Regions from separate parts of the Vibrio tasmaniensis genome, predicted to be linked through region 1. Evidence: predicted binding sites of a transcription regulator. Region 1 holds the regulator's gene; the other holds the start of a gene.
The links. Region 1 encodes CRP, which controls carbon source genes, mostly activating them, when cyclic AMP is high. Its sites were predicted from a motif close to TGTGANNNNNNTCACA; they were not measured.

Region 1 (10,610 bases):
CGTCGTTAAGCTGCTGACTTTCGGTAATAACTACACCGGATGCAGTGAGATCTGCACACTGTTCTTGCGTCCAGCTTTCCGTGGTGGATTGAATGGTCGTTTGATGTCTAAGTGTCGCTTCTTGATCATGGCAGAGCACCCAGAGCGTTTCTCAAAAACCATTTTTGCTGAGATGCGTGGCGTATCCGATGCAGAAGGTAATTCTCCTTTCTGGCAATGGCTGCAAGATCATTTCTTCTCGATTGATTTTACGCTCGCCGATTACCTAACGGGTATTGGTAAGAAAGGCTTCATTGCTGACTTAATGCCGAAGCTACCTATCTATGTGAACCTACTGAGCAAAGAAGCTCAGGCAGTAATTGGAGAGGTTCATGACAATACGCGCCCTGCACTTAAGTTGCTGGAGCGTGAAGGTTTCACCAATCGTGGTTATGTCGACATCTTTGATGGGGGCCCAACGGTTGAGTGTGACCTAAGAAATATCGAATCAGTGCGTCATGCAATTCGAGCTCAAGTGACAATTGCAGAGCATTCAAGCTCTAAAGACTTCCTAATTGGTAATACCTCGTTTGAGAACTTCCGCGCAGTAGCCGCGAAAGGCGCGTATGACCAAGCAAGCGACACAGTGATTTTATCATCTGAAGTAGCAAGCGCTCTTGAAGTAAAAGAAGGCGAATTCGTTCGCATGTTGGCTCAATAAGAGCGGCGATTATCTGTCGAAGATTTTAAGGATAGAAGTATGACTCAGTGGATAGCAGGACAGTGGGTGGCAGGTCAAGGCGACGCCATGACATCAGTAAGCCCATACAACAATGAAGTGGTGTGGCAAGGCGATAGTGCAACGCCCGCGCAGGTTGAATCTGCAGTGGCATCGGCTCGTGAAGCCTTCTTAGTTTGGAAAAAACTGAGCTTTGCAGAGCGTGAAGCGATCGTGTTGAATTTTGCTGAGAAGGTAAAAGAGAACAGCGAAGAAATTGCACAGATTATTGCAAAAGAGACGGGCAAACCGATTTGGGAAACTCGCACTGAAGCGGGTGCGATGGCGGGTAAGATCGCTATCTCAATCCGTGCTTACCACGAACGTACGGGTGAAGCTTCACGTGAAGCCGCAGGCAACCAAATCGTACTGCGTCATCGTCCATTAGGCGTAATGGCGGTATTTGGTCCTTACAACTTCCCAGGTCACCTACCTAACGGTCATATTGTTCCTGCACTGCTATCGGGAAATACCGTGGTCTTTAAGCCGTCAGAGCAGACGCCTTGGACGGGTGAATTTGCGATGAAACTATGGCAAGAAGCAGGCCTTCCTGCTGGCGTGATTAACCTAGTACAAGGCGCCAAAGAGACAGGTATCGCACTAGCCGATGCTAAAGGTCTTGATGGCGTGCTATTTACGGGTAGTGCTAATACTGGTCATATCCTTCACCGTCAATTCGCAGGTCAACCGGGCAAGATGCTGGCGCTAGAGATGGGTGGCAACAACCCTATGGTGATCAGTGATCAATTTGGTGATGCTGACGCGACGGTTTATACCATTATCCAATCGGCGTTCATCAGTGCAGGTCAACGTTGTACATGTGCACGTCGCCTGTATGTGCCTGTTGGTGAAAAGGGCGATATGCTGCTAGATAAACTGGTCGCAGCTACGCAAAAGATTCGTGTCGATCAGCCTTTCGCTGAACCAGCACCCTTCATGGGGCCACAAATCTCTGAAGCGGCAGCTAAGTTCATTCTGGACGCGCAAGCTAATTTGCAATCGCTAGGTGGTGTTAGCCTAGTTGAAGCAAAAGCGGGTGAAGCGGCGTTTGTTTCTCCGGGCATTATCGATGCAACGAATATTGCTGAACTGCCAGATGAAGAGTACTTCGGTCCATTGCTACAAGTGATTCGTTACCAATCGCTAGAGCAAGCGGTTGAGTTAGCTAACGACACTCGTTTTGGTTTGTCTGCTGGCTTAGTTTCAACAGATGATTCTGAATGGGAATACTTCGTTGACCATATCCGTGCGGGCATTGTTAACCGTAACCGCCAACTAACAGGCGCAAGTGGTGATGCACCATTCGGTGGCCCGGGTGCTTCAGGCAACCTACGCCCAAGTGCTTACTATGCGGCTGACTACTGTGCTTACCCAATGGCGTCAATGGAAGGTGGTGAAACTCAACTGCCAGCTACGTTTAGCCCAGGTATTGAGCTGTAGTTTTTGCTTTTAAGCTATAACTTGATGAATCACAAGCTTATGAGCTCTAGGTTCATGAATAACAGATTCATTGGTTAATTGTGTAATAAGGAAGTGGTGTTATCGCTTCCTTTTTCTATCACGTCCGACACCTAGATAGGGCGGAAGAAAATAATAAAAAAGTATGTCACAGGCTGATGGCTGCTGACTCTGTGTCCAGCCTCTCCCTCTCTAATCCAAATTACTAGCTTGCTAGAACCTCTGACAAGGAGTCACCATGACGCCCGATCTACTCTTTAAATCACTATGGGATGATTACATTCACAGGCTTTGCCCATCGGCTGAGAAAGTGCATCACTTGCTGAAAGAAGACGAAGCTCTGATTAATGATCACATTGCACTGCGTACTTTCAATGTTGCACCGCTAGGTATTGAAACATTGGCTAAACCTTTCCTTGAGTTAGGTTACAAGGCGTGTGGCGATTACTTATTTGAGAGCAAGAAGCTAGTGGCTAAGCATTACGAGCACCCAGACCCAAACCAACCGAAAGTGTTCATTAGTGAGTTGAAGGTCGAAGAGTGTTCAAGTGACTTGCAACAGATCGTGGCTAAGTTGGTTGAGCAAGTCGACGCAAGCAAGCTTCAAGGTCATGAGTTCTTGTTTGGTGGTCGCCTTTGGGACCTGAGCTTTGCGGATTTCCAAGTTCTAGCAAAAGAGAGTGAATACGCGTCTTGGCTAGCGGCTCATGGTTACGGTGCAAATCACTTTACGGTGAGTGTGAACCAGCTCAATGAGTTCGATGAAGTACAGACTGTGAATGACTATTTGAGAGATTCAGGTTTCACTATCAATGCATCTGGTGGTCAAGTTAAAGGCTCTCCAGAGGTCTTATTAGAGCAATCATCTACAATGGCAGACAAAGTCCCAGTTTCATTTGTTGAAGGCAATGAGATGATTCCTGGAGGCTTCTATGAGTTCGCTAAGCGTTATGCGATGGCCAACGGTGAGCTTTATACAGGTTTTGTGGCCGCATCGGCGGATAAGATCTTCGAAAGCACTAACGGTTAAAGGAAGATACGAGTACGGGCTTTGATCTAGAGATTCAGATAGGCTTCGCTTTGAGAGTATTTTCGCTTGGAAGCTGTAGGTGTTTCATTCGTATTTTCTTTGTAGATCTTTAGAAAACAAAAAAGCCACCAAATTCGCATTTGGTGGCTTTCAAATTTTTGGCTCAGTTAATCGAGATTAACGAGTGCCGTATACCACGATAGTCTTACCGTGTGCAGAAATTAGGTTCTGCTCTTCTAGCATCTTCAAGATACGACCAACTGTCTCACGAGAACAACCAACGATCTGGCCAATCTCTTGACGAGTGATCTTGATTTGCATGCCGTCAGGGTGAGTCATTGCATCTGGCTGTTTCGCTAGGTTTAGTAGCGTTTGAGCGATACGACCTGTTACGTCAAGGAACGCTAAGTCACCAACCTTTTGGCTAGTTACTTGTAGACGGTTTGCCATTTGCGCTGAAAGGCGCATTAGGATATCTGGGTTCACTTGGATAAGTTGACGGAATTTCTTGAAAGAAATCTCAGCTACTTCACAAGGAGATTTTGCACGAACCCATGCAGTACGCTCTTGGTCTTCTTCGAACAAGCCAAGCTCACCGATGAAGTCGCCTTGGTTTAGGTAAGAAAGAATCATTTCCTTACCTTCTTCGTCTTTGATAAGAACTGCCACAGAACCTTTAACGATGTAGTACAAGGTTTCTGCCTTTTCACCAGCATGAATCAAAGTACTTTTTGAAGGGTACTTATGAATATGACAGTGTGAAAGGAACCACTCTAATGTTGGATCGGTTTGGGGTTTACCTAGAACCATAATATCTTACTTCCTCTGCAGGGTATGCTTGCCGCTTTCCATATTTTAGCTAAGCCTGAATTGACCTAGCTAGGATAAGAGCACTCGTTGAGTGCTGCAAGCTATCTTGTGTTTCGTTTAAGAATAGTATCCTTTTTCAGGTACTATTTCTTGATTTTAATCGTGACCAAGCTACGATTTTTTACGCAAAATTGTGCACATGATCACGGTATGAAAAGTAATCAACCAGAATGTTGTTTTGTTAGCCTATTTTCCCGGTTTCTATAAGTTGTTGCAGGATAGGCCTTACAATGAGCTCCATAGCAAAACTCATCTTGCCGCCAGGTACTACAAGCGTGTTGTGGCGCGACATAAATGAGCCATCAATCATAGCCAGAAGATAAGGGAAATCGACGTTTTTGATGCCGCGTAAGCGTATAACAACGAAGCTTTCATCTAAACTTGGGATCCCTTTAGCATTGAGAGGGTTTGATGTGTCTACCGTTGGAACACGCTGAAAGTTGATGTGAGTACGCGAAAACTGAGGAGTAATGTAGTTAAGGTAATCATCCATCGAGCGAACAATTGAGTCCATTACTGCTTCGCGAGAATGACCACGATCGCGTGTGTCACGAACGAATTTTTGGATCCATTCTAGGTTTACGATAGGCACCATGCCGATAAGCAAATCGACGTGTTGAGAAACATTGATGTCCCCATCTACCACACCGCCGTGTAGGCCTTCGTAAAACATCACATCGGAATTTTCAGGGATCTCTTGCCATGGTGTGAAGGTGCCGGGCATTTGATTATAAGGCACGGCTTCATCAAAGGTGTGTAGGTAGCTGCGGACTTTGCCCGTACCTTCATTACCGTATTGACGGAAGAACTCTTCTAATGCACCAAAATCGTTAGCTTGTGGGCCAAAGTAGCTGATGTGCTTACCTTGCTCGCGCGCCTTACGGATCTCGACGTCCATCTCTGGGCGAGTGAAGCGATGGAAGCTGTCTCCTTCAACCCAAGCAGCCTTTACGTCCATCATATTGAACATTTTTCGGAAGGCTTCTGAGGTAGTGGTGGTGCCGGCTCCAGATGAACCCGTCACCGCAATAATTGGATGTTTAGCGGACATGACAACCCTTGTCTTTTGAGTAACTTACTTGTTAGCAATCGTTTACCACTATAACACGGCTCCTTTATGAGCGCAGCCTAGAAGCGTTTTGTGACTTGAATATCAACGGTTTCATGCAGCTCAGAAAACACGATACTCACTTCTCCTGAGGCTAATTGATGTTTCACTTGGTCAATTTTGTTTTGCAGTGAAACTTCTATGTCACCGTAGTCTGTACCTTCACGCAGCACGAATTCTTTAATGAGGTTTTCCAGTGTCTCTGGCGCAATGTCTTGCCATGGGATGATCATAAATACTTCTCTCTTTTATGTTCATGGATAGGTTTATTGATGTAGAAATGAATGAGCTTAGTAATATTTTCACTTCTATTTAATAAGGCTCGGTCATTATGCCGAATCTTGGATACTTTCATAGTAGGCGGGTAATGCTTCTTCTAACCAAAATCTAGGCTTGAGTGTGCTACCCGTAATGAACCCGACATGGCCGCCTTTCTGGAACAGTCGATAATCGATATTATCGGGCAGAACGAACTTTGGAATCACATCATCAGTCATGAAAGGATCGTCCTTGGCATGAATGATTTGTGTGGGAAGCTTAATCCGATTCAATTTAGGCAATGCTGAGCATTGCGCGTAATAGTCTTGTGCATTCTTGAACCCGTGCAGAGGCGCAGTGATTCGTTCATCAAACTCGTACAGCTTGTCGATCTTCCTGATGCTTTCCGCAGAGATGCCAATCTTCTCTTGCAGTAGCTTATGTTTCTTCAACGCATTCGATTTCAAAGAATTGAGCAGGTACTTTTTATAGAGCTTGGAAAAGCCCTGCTCAATGCGACTAGAACAACACGCTAAGTCAAAAGGTGCAGAAACTATCGTTGCCGCCGAAAGTAGAGGATCGTCCGCGTACTCAGCCAAATAGTTCGCCAGCATGTTTCCACCTAAAGATATGCCAACCGCAACCTTAGGATTGTTGGGAAACTGCGCGTGCAGATGCCTTAGGAAAAAGCGCGCATCTTCGACTTCACCTGAATGGTATGCACGAGCCAAGCGATTTGGTTTTCCGCTGCAACCTCTAAAGTGCATCATCACTGATAGCCAACCATCTTTAGCAAAGGCATTCATCAGCCCGTTGGCGTAAGGGCTCTCAAAGCTCCCTTCTAATCCGTGGAATAGAACGAATATCGGCTTGTTACTTAGTTTGTCAGAGCTTGGATTGTCATTAGTCGAGTTGTCACCATCAGGCGATTCACTCCATGCAAGGTCTAGGAAATCGCCGTCGGGAGTTTCTAAGGTTTGCCAGTGAGGGGCAAACAGCGCCTGCTTTCTAATAAACCGTGGCACTAAGGTTTGTAAGTGCGGATTAGAGAGACCGGCCGCTGCGGTAAATATTGTCATAAAACAGTCCATGCTTCTTTTATGGGCTTTGATAAAGTGTTGAGCTTGTAGTGAAAGGCCCACGTTTTTATTTGAGCTTGGTTGATTCTCGTCATAAGCGCAAGAGTTTCACTTATATGGGTTACAAAACAGGTTATGGGTAACTGGTTGAATATTATAGAGGTTAAGCTCTATATCTTGCTAATAATCCGAGTCACCATCGCGTGAGCACGAAGAGCGATAGTCCCAAGTAAGCTTGGAGCTTGATTGAATAAAAGGAAAAGGGAATGCGTTAGGGCTGTGGTGCTGGTTCAGAAAAAGCGGCGTAGAGATTTTCCGCCCCTAATAAACGACAGTACTGTAAAGCGAGCGGTGATTGTTGGTTCGCAGTAAGTTGAAGAGACTTAATGCAATCGACGAGGTCGGACTGTTGTTGCTTTTCAAGCTGCAGCTCAAATTGGAGTGCTTCACGGTAGAGAGAATCGACAACGTGTGCTTTGAGGTGTTTGCGCAGCTCCCGATAACTATGGAGCAAGGTTTCAGAGCGACTTAAGCATTGTTGAACCTTGTGCCACTCTTCCTCAGCAAAAGAGAGTTGCTGCTCATCAAGCCATTTGAGAAGCAGCAGTAGATTGACGTTGCCATGGAATTGGTTTTGCAAAGCTAAGCACGCATCCTTAACACCGCGCACACTGTAATACTGAAGGCTAAATTGCCATAGTCGTTCCAGTGTTAGTGATATTGGGGCGTGCTCTGGGCTCATAAGCTATCCATATCCAGTTCCATCTGCTCAAGCTCTTCTTGAGTGGACATCCAATCCATTTCAACTTCTTCTAGCTGTGACTTACTGCTCGCTTGTAGAGCGAGTACTTTATTCAGTTTAGCCTTATTTTCAGCTTCATACAGTGAAGTGTCGGATAATTCTTGCTCAGCTTCTTCGAGAGATAGCGTCAGCTTATCCATTTGCTTTTCAAATTGAGTTAGCTTTTTACGCAGTGGTGCCGTCAGTTTACGGAACTCGGCTTCTTTACGTTTTTGCTCTTTTTTCGCTGCTGCACTGTTGGCGCCGTCTTTTGCTGGTGCCAATGCTTGTGCTTCTTTGCGCTCAACTTTCTGTTGTTCGGTTAGCCACTTGTAGTAATCGCTTAGATCACCATCAAACGGTGCAACTTGACGGTCGTGTACAAGGTATAAATCATCAGTAGTGGCACGAAGTAGGTAACGGTCGTGCGATACGATAACCATCGCTCCTTCAAACGTCTGCAACGCAAACGTCAGCGCCTGACGCATGTCGAGATCCAAGTGGTTAGTTGGTTCATCGAGTAGCAACAGGTTTGGTTTTTGCCATACCAGTAGCGCTAATACCAAACGTGCTTTTTCACCACCAGAGAATGGTGCAACCTTGTCGAGGGCTTTTTCACCTTGGAAGCCAAAGCTACCTAAGTAGTCACGCAGTTGTTGCTCTGTGTGTTTAGGGGCAATCTGCATCATGTGTTGCAGCGGTGTTTCTTCTGGGTGCAGCGTCTCTAATTGGTGCTGAGCGAAGTAACCCATCTTAACGCCTTGCGAATAGCTCAGCTCTCCACCTTGCTGTTTCAGTTCGCCTGAAAGCAGTTTAATCAGCGTTGATTTACCTGCACCGTTTCGACCCAGTAGGCCGATACGACTGCCCGGTACTAGATTCAAGCGAATCTTTTCTAGAATCAGGTTGTCATCGTAGCCCGCTGATACTTCATCCATCATCATGATTGGGTTCGGCAGCGCGTCTGGTTCTCTAAACTCAAAGCTGAATGGGTTATCAAACTGAGCGGGCAGCACTTGTTCCATTTTCTCCAGCGCTTTAATACGGCTTTGCGCTTGGCGAGCCTTTGAGGCTTTATAACGGAAACGGTCAATGTAGCTCTGCATGTGAGACATCTGTTTCTGCTGCTTTTGGTACATCGCTTGTTGCAGAATTAGCTTTTGCGCTCGTTGGGTTTCGAACGATGAGTAGTTACCCGTATACTCATTGAGCTGTTGATTTTCAACGTGCACGATGCGGTTGACGATAGGATCTAAGAAGTCCCTATCGTGCGAGATAAGCACTAGCGTTCCTGGGTAGTTTTGTAACCAACGTTCTAGCCACATTACTGCGTCTAAATCCAAGTGGTTGGTAGGTTCATCGAGTAGCAGTAGATCACTGCGACACAGTAGGGCTTGCGCTAGGTTCAAACGCATACGCCAACCACCCGAGAACTGGGTTAGGTTCCATGTCATTTGTTCTTGGCGAAATCCTAGGCCATCCAATAACTCGGCGGCACGTGCTTTGATGCTGTAACCACCAATGGTTTCAATCTTGCCGTGGATCTCTGCTACCAATGTACCGTTGTCGGCTTGTTCAGCTTTCTCTAGTTGATCTTCAAGGCCACGGTATTCGCGGTCGCCATCAATTACGTATTCAATGGCTGTTCTTTCTAATGCTGGTGTTTCTTGAGCAACCCAAGCCATTTCCCAATGGGCTGGTTTACTGAATGAGCCCGCATCAATAGACAGCTCGTCCTTAATTAGGGCGAACAGCGTAGATTTACCACAGCCATTTTTGCCAACCAAACCGATCTTGTCGCCAGGCTGAAAAGTGGCAGACGCTTGGTCGAGGAGTGGCTTACCGCCGCGTAGCAATTGAATATCAGAGAAAGTAATCATAATTGAAATAGCATAGAAATTAGAGGTGAACAGACGCCTGCATAGTAGGCTGAAACCAGATAAAAGTCGATCACAATGCAATTTGCGTTATTATGCCAATAACATATTAGTAACTTTTGCTTAAATTCTTGTGGCCTTGCCACCGTTTAGCCTTCAAAGGAATGTTTCAAAGGAATGAGTAATACTCCCTCGACAGACAACCCCGTGCCAAAGGTGCTGGTCATCTATGCGCACCCAGAGCCGCAAACCTCTATCGCTAACCAGATCATGGTTAAAAAGATAGAGTCGCTTGGGAATGTCAAAGTCCACGATCTCTACGCCATCTATCCTGACTTCTTTATTGATGTGCCTTACGAGCATGCATTGCTGCTTGAATATGATGTGATCGTGTTCCAACACCCTTTGTTTATGTATTCCTGTCCTTCGTTGTTGAAAGAGTGGTTTGATCGCGTGCTAGGCAAAGGTTTTGCGTTTGGCGAGCAAAGTGCGCTTAAAGGTAAACACTGGCGTAGCGTTATTACAACAGGTGGTAAAGAAGAGGCGTTTGGTGCTGCAGGCTATAATAAATATCCATTACAAGAGATTTTGCAACCCTTTGAGCTAACCGCTGCTTTGTGCCAGATGCACTGGATGTCACCTTTGGTTTTACATTGGGCACGAAATGTCACCGATATGACGCGTTACCAACATGCAGAAGCGTATCGAAATTGGTTGCGAGACCCGCTACAAGATATAGGAGCAGATGATGGCTCTGACTAACGATTTTCTACAAAGTAGCGTTATATTTTTAGCCGCTGCTGTGGTTGCGGTTCCTATCGCACAGCGCGCGGGATTAGGTTCAGTACTCGGCTATCTATTAGCTGGCGTGGCGATTGGCCCGTGGGGGCTTGGTTTAATCAGTGATGTCGAGGCGATTCTACACTTCTCCGAATTCGGGGTGGTACTGCTACTCTTCTTGATTGGTCTCGAACTTAACCCGAAAAAACTGTGGCAGATGCGAGCCCCCATTCTCGGACTCGGTGGCGCGCAAGTACTGATCACCACCCTGATTATTACCGCTATCGCGTGCATGTTTGGTTTAACTTGGCAAACTAGCTTAGTCATCGGCATGGGTTTAGCTTTGTCTTCGACCGCTATTGCGTTGCGTGTTATTGAAGAGCGAGAACTTGGTGGCAAAGAAGCAGGACAGTCAGGTTTTGCGGTATTACTTTTCCAAGATATTGCAGTCATCCCGATGCTAGCGATGTTGCCTCTGCTTGCGGGTAATACCGGTGGCAGTTGGGCGGACATGTTATGGATGCTAGGCGGTGTGATAGGCTTGCTTGTTGGTGGTCATTTCTTGTTGAGACCGCTGTTCCGCTACGTAGTCATGAGCGGTGTGCGTGAGTT
Region 2 (10,610 bases), on a different replicon from region 1:
GTTCAACCAACGACGTGAAGACGGGCTGTATGGGCTCGCACCTTCTGGGTTCGCAGGGAACAGTGAATGAATTGGGTTTAGACCAACAAAATCACCACCGCGAGACGCGATATCCGAAACAAGCTGTTTTAGGTCACCGAAATCACCAATACCCCAGTTGTGCTGAGTTCTTAGTGTGTACAGTTGAACACTTGGTCCCCAAAGCTTTTTGCCTTGCTCAATAGGTGACTGCTTGAAACACGCTTTAGGCGTAATGATCAATGTCATCTCGTAAGGCTTCTTACGGCGCTTACGACTCACAATGAGCTTGTGATAACCCCATGCCAAATCACTTGGCAATGCAAACACTAAAGGGCCACCCTCGGCACGCTCGTCACGAACGACTTGAGATTGAAGATAGCCTTCAAGTACCTCTCCTTGCTCGGTTTCTAAACGCCAGCTGAACTCACTTTCACGAGCACTCACACCCAAATTAAGTGTCACTTCTACTGGTTCACCGTCACGCAAGACAAGAACCGGGTCTAGTACATCTTTTCTGTGCTTTCTTTCTGCAGATTTAAGCAGTGCATCATCGCTGCTTGTGTCGTAGCCCAATGAAGCCAATAGAGACGTAATTGTCTCTTCTGATACTTGTGCTTCATCGCCCCACGCACTAACGTAACTATCGGCAATATTTGCCATTTCTGCGACTTGTTTTAATACGGTCTGTTCTTTCATCGCTCTCTCCGAAAACGTTCTGACGCTTTCAATTTTGTAGGGTTGTTATCTAATTTGTTACTAATCAATTAGCTTGTGACAATCAGTTTGTAAGCATTGCTATCTAAATAAGCCGTCTATTTGCTCACAAGCTAATTGAGCCAAGGCAGAAACTGCCTTGGCTACTTTGCAACTATTAGCGGTTAACGGCTTCAAGTTTCCAAATGTTGTTCACGTAGTCGCGAATTGAGCGATCTGATGTGAACTTACCAACCAATGCCGTGTTAAGAATCGCTTTCTTAGCCCAACCAGCTTGGTCTTTGTATTGTGTGCCCATGTCTTCATGTGCTTTCACGTAAGAAGCGAAGTCAGCAAGACATAGGTAAGGGTCACCACCGTCTAATAGGCTATCAAACGTTGCACGTAGAAGACCTGGTTGACCTGGAGTAAACTCATCGCCAGTCAGTAGATCTAGAGATGCTTTCAATAGTGGGTCTGCATTGTAGTAGTCGTATGGGTTGTAACCCTGAGCTTTCAATGCGACAACACCGTCAACTTCTAGGCCGAAGATGTAGATGTTTTCATCACCAACTTCTTCACGAATCTCAACGTTTGCACCATCCATCGTACCGATAGTTAGAGCGCCGTTTAGAGCCATCTTCATGTTGCCCGTACCTGAAGCTTCTTTACCAGCTAATGAGATTTGCTGAGAAACGTCTGCTGCAGGGATGATGATTTCAGCCATGCTTACACGGTAGTCAGGGATGAATACCACTTTAAGCTTGTTACCGATGCGAGGATCGTTGTTGATCTTCTCTGCAATCTTGTTAACCGCGAAGATGATTTCTTTTGCTAGGTGGTAACCCGGTGCTGCTTTCGCTGCGAAGAAACATACGCGTGGCTCACACTCGAAACCAGGTTCGTTAAGAATACGGTGGTACAAAGACAGAATGTGTAGCAAATCTAGGTGCTGACGCTTGTATTCGTGTAGACGCTTAATTTGAACGTCGAAGATAGCGTTAGTATCTAGCTCGATACCCATGTTCTCTTGAACCCAATCCGCAAGACGCTGTTTGTTTTCTTTCTTAACAGCCATAAATTCTTTTTGGAATTTCGCGTCTGTTGCAAACTTAGCGATGCCTTCTAGCTGCTCAAGTTTTGCTGGCCACTCAGAGCCAATCTTACCTGTGATTAGATTAGATAGACCTGGGTTACAGAACTTCAACCAACGACGTGGCGTGATGCCGTTCGTTACGTTAGTCAGTTTACCTGGGAAGATTTCGTTGAACTCTGGGAACAAGTCTTTCTTAACAAGTTGAGAGTGAAGTGCAGCTACACCATTTACTTTGTAAGAACCAATCACACATAGGTTTGCCATGCGAACCATGCGGTGGAAACCTTCTTGGATGATAGAAAGCTTCGCTTGTTTCTCACCGTCACCAGGCCACATCTTGCGAACTTCTTGCATGAAGCGGTGGTTGATTTCAAAGATGATTTCCATGTGACGTGGAAGAAGACGGTTGATCAGAGATTCAGACCAAGTCTCTAGCGCTTCAGGAAGTAGTGTGTGGTTCGTGTATGCGAACGTATGAGCACTGATTTCCCAAGCTTGGTCCCAAGTTAAACCTTTCTCATCAATCAGGATGCGCATTAGCTCAGGAATCGCAATCGTTGGGTGCGTATCGTTCAGCTGAATCGTTTCTTGCTTAGGCAGATCTTCTAGAGAGAAACCTGCTGCTTCGTGGCGGCGTAGAATATCGCGAACTGACGCTGCTGAGTGGAAGTACTGCTGCATTAGACGCAGTGTCTTACCTTTCTCATGGTTGTCGTTCGGGTAAAGAACTTTCGTGATGTTACCTGCATCGATTAGCGAGTGTTGCGCTTCGAAGTAATCACCGTTGTTAAAGCTTGCTAGTGAGAATGGTGCAATTGCCTGACATTCCCAAAGACGCAATGGGTAAACCGTGTTTGACTCGTAACCTACGATAGGTAGATCCCAAGGCATTGCTTTTACTTCCATACCTGGAACCCAAGTACGAACTTCTTTACCGTCGATGAATTCAACTTCTACATGACCGTAAAAACCAATGTGTTGTGCTAGTTCTGGACGAGCGACTTCCCATGGGTAACCTTCAACACCACGCCATGCGTCTGGTGCTTCTTGTTGACGACCATCTTGGAAAGACTGTTTGAATAGGCCGTATTCATAGTGAAGACCGTAGCCTACTGTTGGGTACTCTTGTGCAGCACAAGAATCCATAAAACAAGCAGCAAGACGACCAAGACCACCATTACCTAGCGATGGGTCGCGTTCTTCTTCTAGAAGGTCAGTTAGGTTTTGGCCTAGCTCTTCCATTGCATGAGTAATCTGTTCGTACAGACCCATGCTGATCAGGTTGTTACCTGTTAGACGACCAATCAAAAACTCTAATGAAAGGTAGTTAACGCTCTTCGCGTTTTTGATTTTTTCATCATTTTCAGTTTCTAGCAGATCAAATGTTGTCAATTCTGCTAGCGCACGCCCCATTGCTAGGTACCATGCGCGGCTATCTGCTGTTTCAATCGTTGTTGCGTAAGTTGCAGATAAATGCTTTTTAACGCTTTCTTGGAACGACACTTTATCGAAAGTTTTTTGCTGAGTTGGTTTCATTTCAGAAATCTCGCTTTTAATAGTTCTAATTCATCTGTGACATATCGTGCATGGTCACCATTAACTAAACATCCTCCCGTTAATACGACTAACTAGGAGTAGATGAGAGGGCGTAGGGGGCGTACCGATGTAAGGTTAGTGATCTGACTCTCATGTTCTAACTTCGAACAAAAAGTTGGAGTGACTGGGATCACAAGCTCCCGTTCGATAACTTAACGTTAATTGATGTGAGTTTTATTTAACCGGAATAAACTGATTAGCAAATCTGAGTTTGAGATCACGAAATTATTTCCCATATCTCATCTTTTGCATAAATCTCAGTGTAAGACTGAACAAAGTCACATTCACAAACCACCACGCAACGTGAGCAAAGTCTCAAATTAAGGGCGTAGAAAGCCAAAAACATGCAAGACCGCAAGGTTTCTGAGGAGAATCATAGTCGGTGCCATTTTTCTTCACGTAACATAAGCACAGACTTACGTAATTAGGCAGATGTGATTGGGCAACTCTTTTACGGTTTTAGAATCCCCAGAACATACGCCACGGAATAGGTGAAAAACTTCGACATGTGGATCCCTTCGAAACTGACTCGTCCCGGCCGCTTACATAATGCAATCCTACGACCTAGGGTTCTCGATCTGCTCCAGAACGCAGATTGCTATAAGCTTGTATTGTTCCGTTCTCCTGCGGGCTATGGCAAGACCACCATGGCTGCACAGTGGCTGTTAGATAAGCCGAATGTGGGTTGGTACAGCATCGATGATAGTGACAACGATGCCTTCCGTTTTATCAACTACCTACTCCAATCACTCAATAAAGCGACTCAAAATTCCTGTCCCAATGCCCAAAAACTGGCAGAGAAACGACAGTTTTCATCGCTGCATTCTTTATTGAGCGAAGTATTCGCCGAGATGTCGGACTATCATCATGAGTGTTTTCTTGTTTTAGACGACTACCATTTAGTCAACAATGATGACATTCAAGAAGCAATGCGCTTTTTCCTCAAACACATGCCCGACAATCTCACGCTAGTTGTAACCAGTCGTGGTACACCACCCCTTGGTACGGCAAACCTTCGCGTTCGAGACTTAATGATCGAATTAGGTAATGACTCGCTGGCTTTTGATACCGAAGAGACGACGCGCTTTTTTAATCAGCGTGTTGCCGATGGTATTGATGACACAACGGCAGACAGTATTTGTACCTATGTAGAGGGTTGGCCTTCTGCCCTTCAACTTATTGCGCTGCAAGCCCAACATCAAAAACGCACGCTGGCGCAGTCTGCAGAGTCCTTCTCCCACTTTAATCAAGCCCATCTGTGGGACTACTTGGTTGAAGAGGTTTTCGACCTGTTAGACAAAGAAACTCGACAGTTCTTGATGCAGTGTTCAGTGCTTGACCACTTCAACGACGAACTGGTTTGTGCGCTAACACAACGTGAAGACGCACTGGGTATGATCGAATCATTAAATCGATTCGGTTTATTCATCTACCCGCTTGAAGGCGAAAAGAACTGGTATCGTTTCCATAACCTCTTTGGTGAATTTTTGGCACATGAGCGTCAAGCTCGAATCCCTCAACAAGAAGCAGAGTTGCACCGAAGTGCCGCGAAGGCGTGGATTAAACAAGACACACCACACCAAGCACTACGCCATGCACAGCGCGCTGAAGACCCAGAACTGATCATTCAAATACTGACAGATCACGGTTGGCCGATGTTTAACCAAGGAGAACTTTCCTCGTTAGAGATGGCGATCAAGCAACTGACTACGGATCAACTTTACAGCGACCCTAAACTGTCCATGTTACGAGCTTGGCTAGCACAAAGTCAGCACCGCTACGAACAAGTAGGGACATTATTGGAAGAGGCTGAAACACAATATCAAGCTCGAAATATTGAACTCGATACTCAACAACAAGGTCAATACAACGCCCTACGCGCGCAAGTCGCGATTAACAGTAATGAACCTGAAAAGGCCTTGGAATTGGCAGAGCTTTCGCTAAGTCAGCTGAACACCACCGTCTATCGTAGCCGAATTGTCGCCACGTCTGTTGTTGGTGAAGTCAATCACGTAATGGGCAACTTGAGCCGTGCACTGCCGATGATGCAGCAAACAGAAAAACTTGCACGCCAGTACCAAGTTTACCACCAAGCGCTTTGGGCAATTCTACAACAGAGCGAGATCTTAATTGCACAGGGTTACGTTCAAGCAGCATTCGAGCTGCAAGACAGTGCGTTCAAATTGATCGAAGAACACCAGCTAAAATACGTGCCTCTGCATGAATTCTTACTGCGTGTTAGAGCTCAAATATTCTGGTGTTGGAACCGATTAGATGAAGCGGAAGAGTGCTGTTACAAAGGCTTAGATATCCTTGGTCACCATTCGCCAAGTAAGCACCTTCACAGCTATTCAATGCTGGCTCGTATTTCACTGAGTCGCGGTGAAATTGATAAAGCATCTAAGTTTATCGACCAAATTCAGCACCTATTGCGTCAATCGACTTACCACGTGGACTGGACGGCGAACGCTTCCCTTTCTTTGATTCTTTTTTGGCAAGTAAAAGGCAATAAAGAGGCGATACGCGATTGGTTAAATGTGGCTGTTCGACCTGAATCGGCAAGCAACCACTTCTGCCAACTGCAATGGAGAAACATCGTTCGCGCTCACATCATTCTTGATCAGTATGAAGAAGCGGAAGAAGCGCTGACTTTCCTTAAGAGTGAAGCTCAGCGTTCACATCTGATTACAGACACCAACCGAAACTTGATCGTTGAAGCCGTATTACGTACACAAATTAACGATGAAGACAGCGCACGCGTGCTACTTGAAGAAGCGCTTCATATGACTAACCAAACCGGTATGGTCGGCAACTTCTTAGTAGACGGCGGGACTATCGGACATATCTTGGATAAGTTGAGCAACAAGCCTGGCTTAGGTGACTTAGAACGCCATCGCGCTCAACAGATCATGAAAGATATCTCGACCACCCAACGCAGCCGCTCGGTTCACTTTGATGAAGACTTTGTTGAAAACTTAGTCAATCACCCAAACATTCCTGAACTTGTGCGCACGAGTCCACTCACCCAGCGTGAATGGCAAGTACTTGGTTTGATCTATTCAGGGTTCAGTAACGAGCAGATCGCTCAAGAACTCGATGTAGCAGGTACCACCATCAAGACTCACATCCGTAACCTTTACCAAAAGCTAAACATTGCTAACCGTAAAGAAGCGATCAGCACAGCGGAGAATTTACTGCAGTTGATGGGGTACTAAACGATTCGAGATTGATTCGAGATTGATTCGAGAAAAGCTTAAGCTAGTTACCTATGGTGACTGGCTTTTTTTTCGTTTGGAGCATGGGGTTAATAGCAGATAGCAGATCATAGAGAGCCAAACGACAGACAAAAAAATAGCCAACCGCAATAATCGCGATTGGCTCTATATATTTGTGAACAAATCATAAGTTCACTAACAACGTCAGTTGGCTAGGTGACCCTCGGCTTAAGAAGGGTCAATGTATATAATGCAGTTAGCGTGCCAACTTTAATTCAGCCGTTTTATAAGCCCTGCATCGCATAAAAACCTCTAATTCATGATGCGAATTGCAAAGTGCATTTGCATAATGCAACCAAGATGCAATATCGATAGAAAACAAGTTTCACTGCAGCCGGTAATAATAAGACACCAAGCAGTTGTATTTTAAATGTAAGGCAGATGTTCACATCAACGTATTGCCTTACAATTAAAGAGGTAATAAAGCACCTCGCCAAAGGCATATTCATACTTTTTTTACACTAAAGTTTGTATACTGCACAAAATCACTCTCAACTCTATGAAGCAATGAACTACTTAAGTACTTTTTTCAAAGGCATGGCAATGGGCGCAGCCGACGTTGTCCCTGGCGTGTCGGGCGGAACCATCGCATTCATCACTGGTATCTACGATACGCTACTAGAAAGCATTCGAAGAATTAACCCTAGCTTACTTGGACTATGGAAGCGTGAAGGTTTCAAAGCCGCGTTTAGCCACATCAATGGTTTTTTCCTAATTTCACTGTTCGCAGGCGTATTCACGAGCATTGCGACATTTGCAAAACTGATTTCTTGGTTATTAGTCACCCACCCAGTTCCACTATGGTCTTTCTTCTTTGGCCTTATCTTGGTGTCGGTTTTCCATATTCTTAAACAAGTAGAAAAGCGCGATATGATTCGATTCGTATTTTTGCTGCTTGGTGTCGCCTTCGCTTACAGCATTACCGTGCTTAAGCCGCTGCAAATGGAACCTACCAGTATCAATATTCTCATTGCAGGTGCGATTGCAATCTGTGCGATGATTTTGCCGGGTATCTCGGGTAGCTTCATTCTGCTATTAATTGGTATGTATGGTCCGGTTCTTGGTGCGGTTAAAGAGTTCCAAATCGATGTGCTTGCGCTATTCCTTAGTGGCTGTGTGATTGGCCTACTGACTTTCTCGCACGTACTTTCTTGGTTACTGCGCTCATTCCGCGACTTCACATTAGTATTCTTGACTGGTTTGATGATCGGTACACTGCCGAAGATTTGGCCGTGGAAAGAAACGATCAGCTGGCGTACAAACTCTAAAGGTGAGCAAGTTCCTCTGATTCAAGAAAACTTGTCACCGTTTGATTTTGAAGCCGTCACTTCTCAGCCTTCACAGCTAGTAATGGCTATTGCGATGATGATTGTTGCCATTGCCTTGGTTCTGGGGTTAGAGAAATTTGCAGAGCGCAACGCTGACTAATCATTCAGCCAACTTCTGGAAAGCGTTTAGAACGGATAATGCTTAGAAAAACTAAGCTCACGCCCCTATGACACAGACAAAAGCGAAGCCAATGGCTTCGCTTTTTTAGTTCTACCATACGCACAAAATTACTTTTTGATACAAGCACATATTGAGGGATATGATAACATCGCCGCTCTTATAAAATTAGATGAGAACACGACATGCACTCTGCATTAAAGGTTGCTGCTCTTGGGATCGCTCTCGTGGCAGGCTTTTATGGGCCGCAAGTAATTCAGCAATTTGAATCAGCAATGGAGCGAGCCTCTGCTGAGGTTAACTTAGATGATTACTGCATGCTTTCCACCACATCGTGTGAGCAAAATACAGTTACGATGACACTTGATCGCGAGACGGCTCAACCTCTGGCTCCCACCAAAATCAAAGTAGTGTGGGAAGGCGCAGCCTCTGACACATTAATGCTGTCGCTTACAGGTTTAGAGATGGAAATGGGCTCGGCACGTTTTCAATTAAAAAACATGGGCAATAATACCTATGAAGGTGATGTGATTTTACCTGTATGTACTTTAGACAAGATGACATGGATCGGTGAGCTCACTGATGGTGTCGATACTGTAAATCCGGCAATAAGGATGGCAAGATGAGTAGAAATTGGTCGTTAGCATTGGTTGTCGCTTTTGTCCTTGGCTTTGGCGTTAAAAGTTATCTTGATGGGCAAAACGAAGCTCAAAAACAACACGCGGCAAAACAACAATTCTCCGCAACAACCCTTTTCGGCAAAGATAACCAGCCAACGGAAATCTTTGACCAAACCGATGACAGAATTCGTATCGTTTATTTTGGTTTCACACGTTGCCCAGATGTGTGCCCTACTTCTCTAGCAATGTTAGCCGGAGCACTTAACCAAGTCTCTGATGAAGCAAAAGCCAAGATTCGCCCGATGTTTGTTTCTCTTGATCCTGAACGTGATGCCGCTGAAGCCTCGTATGAATACGCGCAATACTTCCACCCAATGATGGAAGGATTAAGTGGCCCATTAGATGTAACAACGACTTTGGCACATAACTACGGTGTTATCTTCAGGAAGACCAAACTGGAAGGTTCAGAGTTGGAGTACACCCTAGACCACAGCTCATATTTCTATTTTTTAAAGCCCGACGGTACTTTGATTACTAAAGTACCGCACACGTTGACGCCAGCGCCAATTGTTGAAGCTATCAACACATTAACGCGCTAGCGTACCAAGTCATCAACGACGAGAAACAACGTGTACAAAAATAAAGAACTTAACCAATAAAGTTCGAACAAAAAGTCAGGTCCCAGACCAACATAAAAATTAAGGACAACAACATGAAGTTAAAAGCACTTGCTCTAGCAGGCTTATTGCTCACTCCTCTTGCTCAAGCGAATAGCGACATTATGGTTCATGACGCGTACGCGCGTGCAACTCCGCCTTCAGCAGTGAACAGCGCGGTATTCACGACTCTGATGAACCATAGCGATAAAGATCGCGCTATTGTTTCTGCGACAACGCCAGCAGCAGGAAAGGTAGAACTCCATGATGTTATCGTTGATGGCGACGTAATGAAGATGCGTCAAGTTCAAACCATCGCAATTCCTGCGAACGGCCAAGTTGAACTTAAACCTGGTAGCTTGCACATTATGTTGTTTGACCTAAAAGATGGCCTGAAAGAAGGCGAACAAATCGAAATGACACTGACTTTCGCAAACGGTGAAACACAGACCTTTGATGCACCGGTTAAGAAAGTAATGAGCGGCATGAAAAAGATGAATCACGATCATCATTAATCAGATTCACAATCGATGAAATAATTTAAGCCACGATGACTTCTCGCCATCGTGGCTTTTTGCTAAACTGAGCTCGCTTTTTATTCAAAGCCTAAACACATAAATAACCCAAGGAGAATAGAAGATGATTGTAATGAAAACACTAAAACTGGCAGTAAAAGTAACGCGTTAATTTGTTTGGTTAATCAAACTTAAATACCGATCGACCAACATCTCGTCACCCGTGACTACCGCACACTTTTACCCGGTTTACTATTGATCGTAAGTGATCAATACCTGCATGCCCAATAGCGCATGACTAAATCCGGGGTCCTATCTATTTGAATTCGACCCAAACTCAAAACATTTTTGACGCTCGACGCTTTTTGATTTCATCAAGGCTTTGTGACCTATCAACAACCTGAGATCTCACAAGAAGTTAATGCTCTCATTAGAAAAGAAAGCTCGCTCGTCTGGGTAAAAAGACATGAATTCACAAAACGCATTTTCTAATCCAATGTCACTTCAACAACTTGGATGGCAACCTGTATTCCAACAACAACTGACACTCGAAGACTATGACCAATCCGTCATTGCTCGTATCGTCGCGCATCATCGTAGCGGCTATACATTAGCGTCAGAGCAAGGCGAAATTGTTCTACCCATCCATCAAAACCAACCCGCAATGACGGTTGGCGACTGGGTAATCTTGA

Region 2: OCV44_RS16455 (glycogen/starch/alpha-glucan phosphorylase) is a predicted target of CRP. The motif match lies at 3,526-3,541, and genes of this name have one in related genera.

Annotation. Positions count from the first base shown of each region.
Region 1 is NZ_AP025510.1:304,995-315,604, forward strand. Features, by position in the region: gene astA (arginine N-succinyltransferase) at 1-700, shown strand, start outside; gene astD (succinylglutamate-semialdehyde dehydrogenase) at 740-2,197, shown strand; gene OCV44_RS01355 (DUF1338 domain-containing protein) at 2,454-3,245, shown strand; gene crp (cAMP-activated global transcriptional regulator CRP) at 3,423-4,055, opposite strand; gene OCV44_RS01365 (phosphoribulokinase) at 4,297-5,166, opposite strand; gene OCV44_RS01370 (YheU family protein) at 5,244-5,456, opposite strand; gene OCV44_RS01375 (hydrolase) at 5,553-6,560, opposite strand; gene OCV44_RS01380 (TIGR02444 family protein) at 6,832-7,302, opposite strand; gene OCV44_RS01385 (ABC transporter ATP-binding protein) at 7,299-9,221, opposite strand; gene kefG (glutathione-regulated potassium-efflux system ancillary protein KefG) at 9,396-9,980, shown strand; gene kefB (glutathione-regulated potassium-efflux system protein KefB) at 9,967-10,610, shown strand, end outside.
Region 2 is NZ_AP025511.1:470,230-480,839, forward strand. Features, by position in the region: gene malQ (4-alpha-glucanotransferase) at 1-717, opposite strand, end outside; gene OCV44_RS16455 (glycogen/starch/alpha-glucan phosphorylase) at 893-3,346, opposite strand; gene malT (HTH-type transcriptional regulator MalT) at 3,913-6,621, shown strand; gene OCV44_RS16465 (DUF368 domain-containing protein) at 7,189-8,109, shown strand; gene OCV44_RS16470 (hypothetical protein) at 8,313-8,753, shown strand; gene OCV44_RS16475 (SCO family protein) at 8,750-9,346, shown strand; gene OCV44_RS16480 (copper chaperone PCu(A)C) at 9,460-9,918, shown strand; gene rsgA (ribosome small subunit-dependent GTPase A) at 10,385-10,610, shown strand, end outside.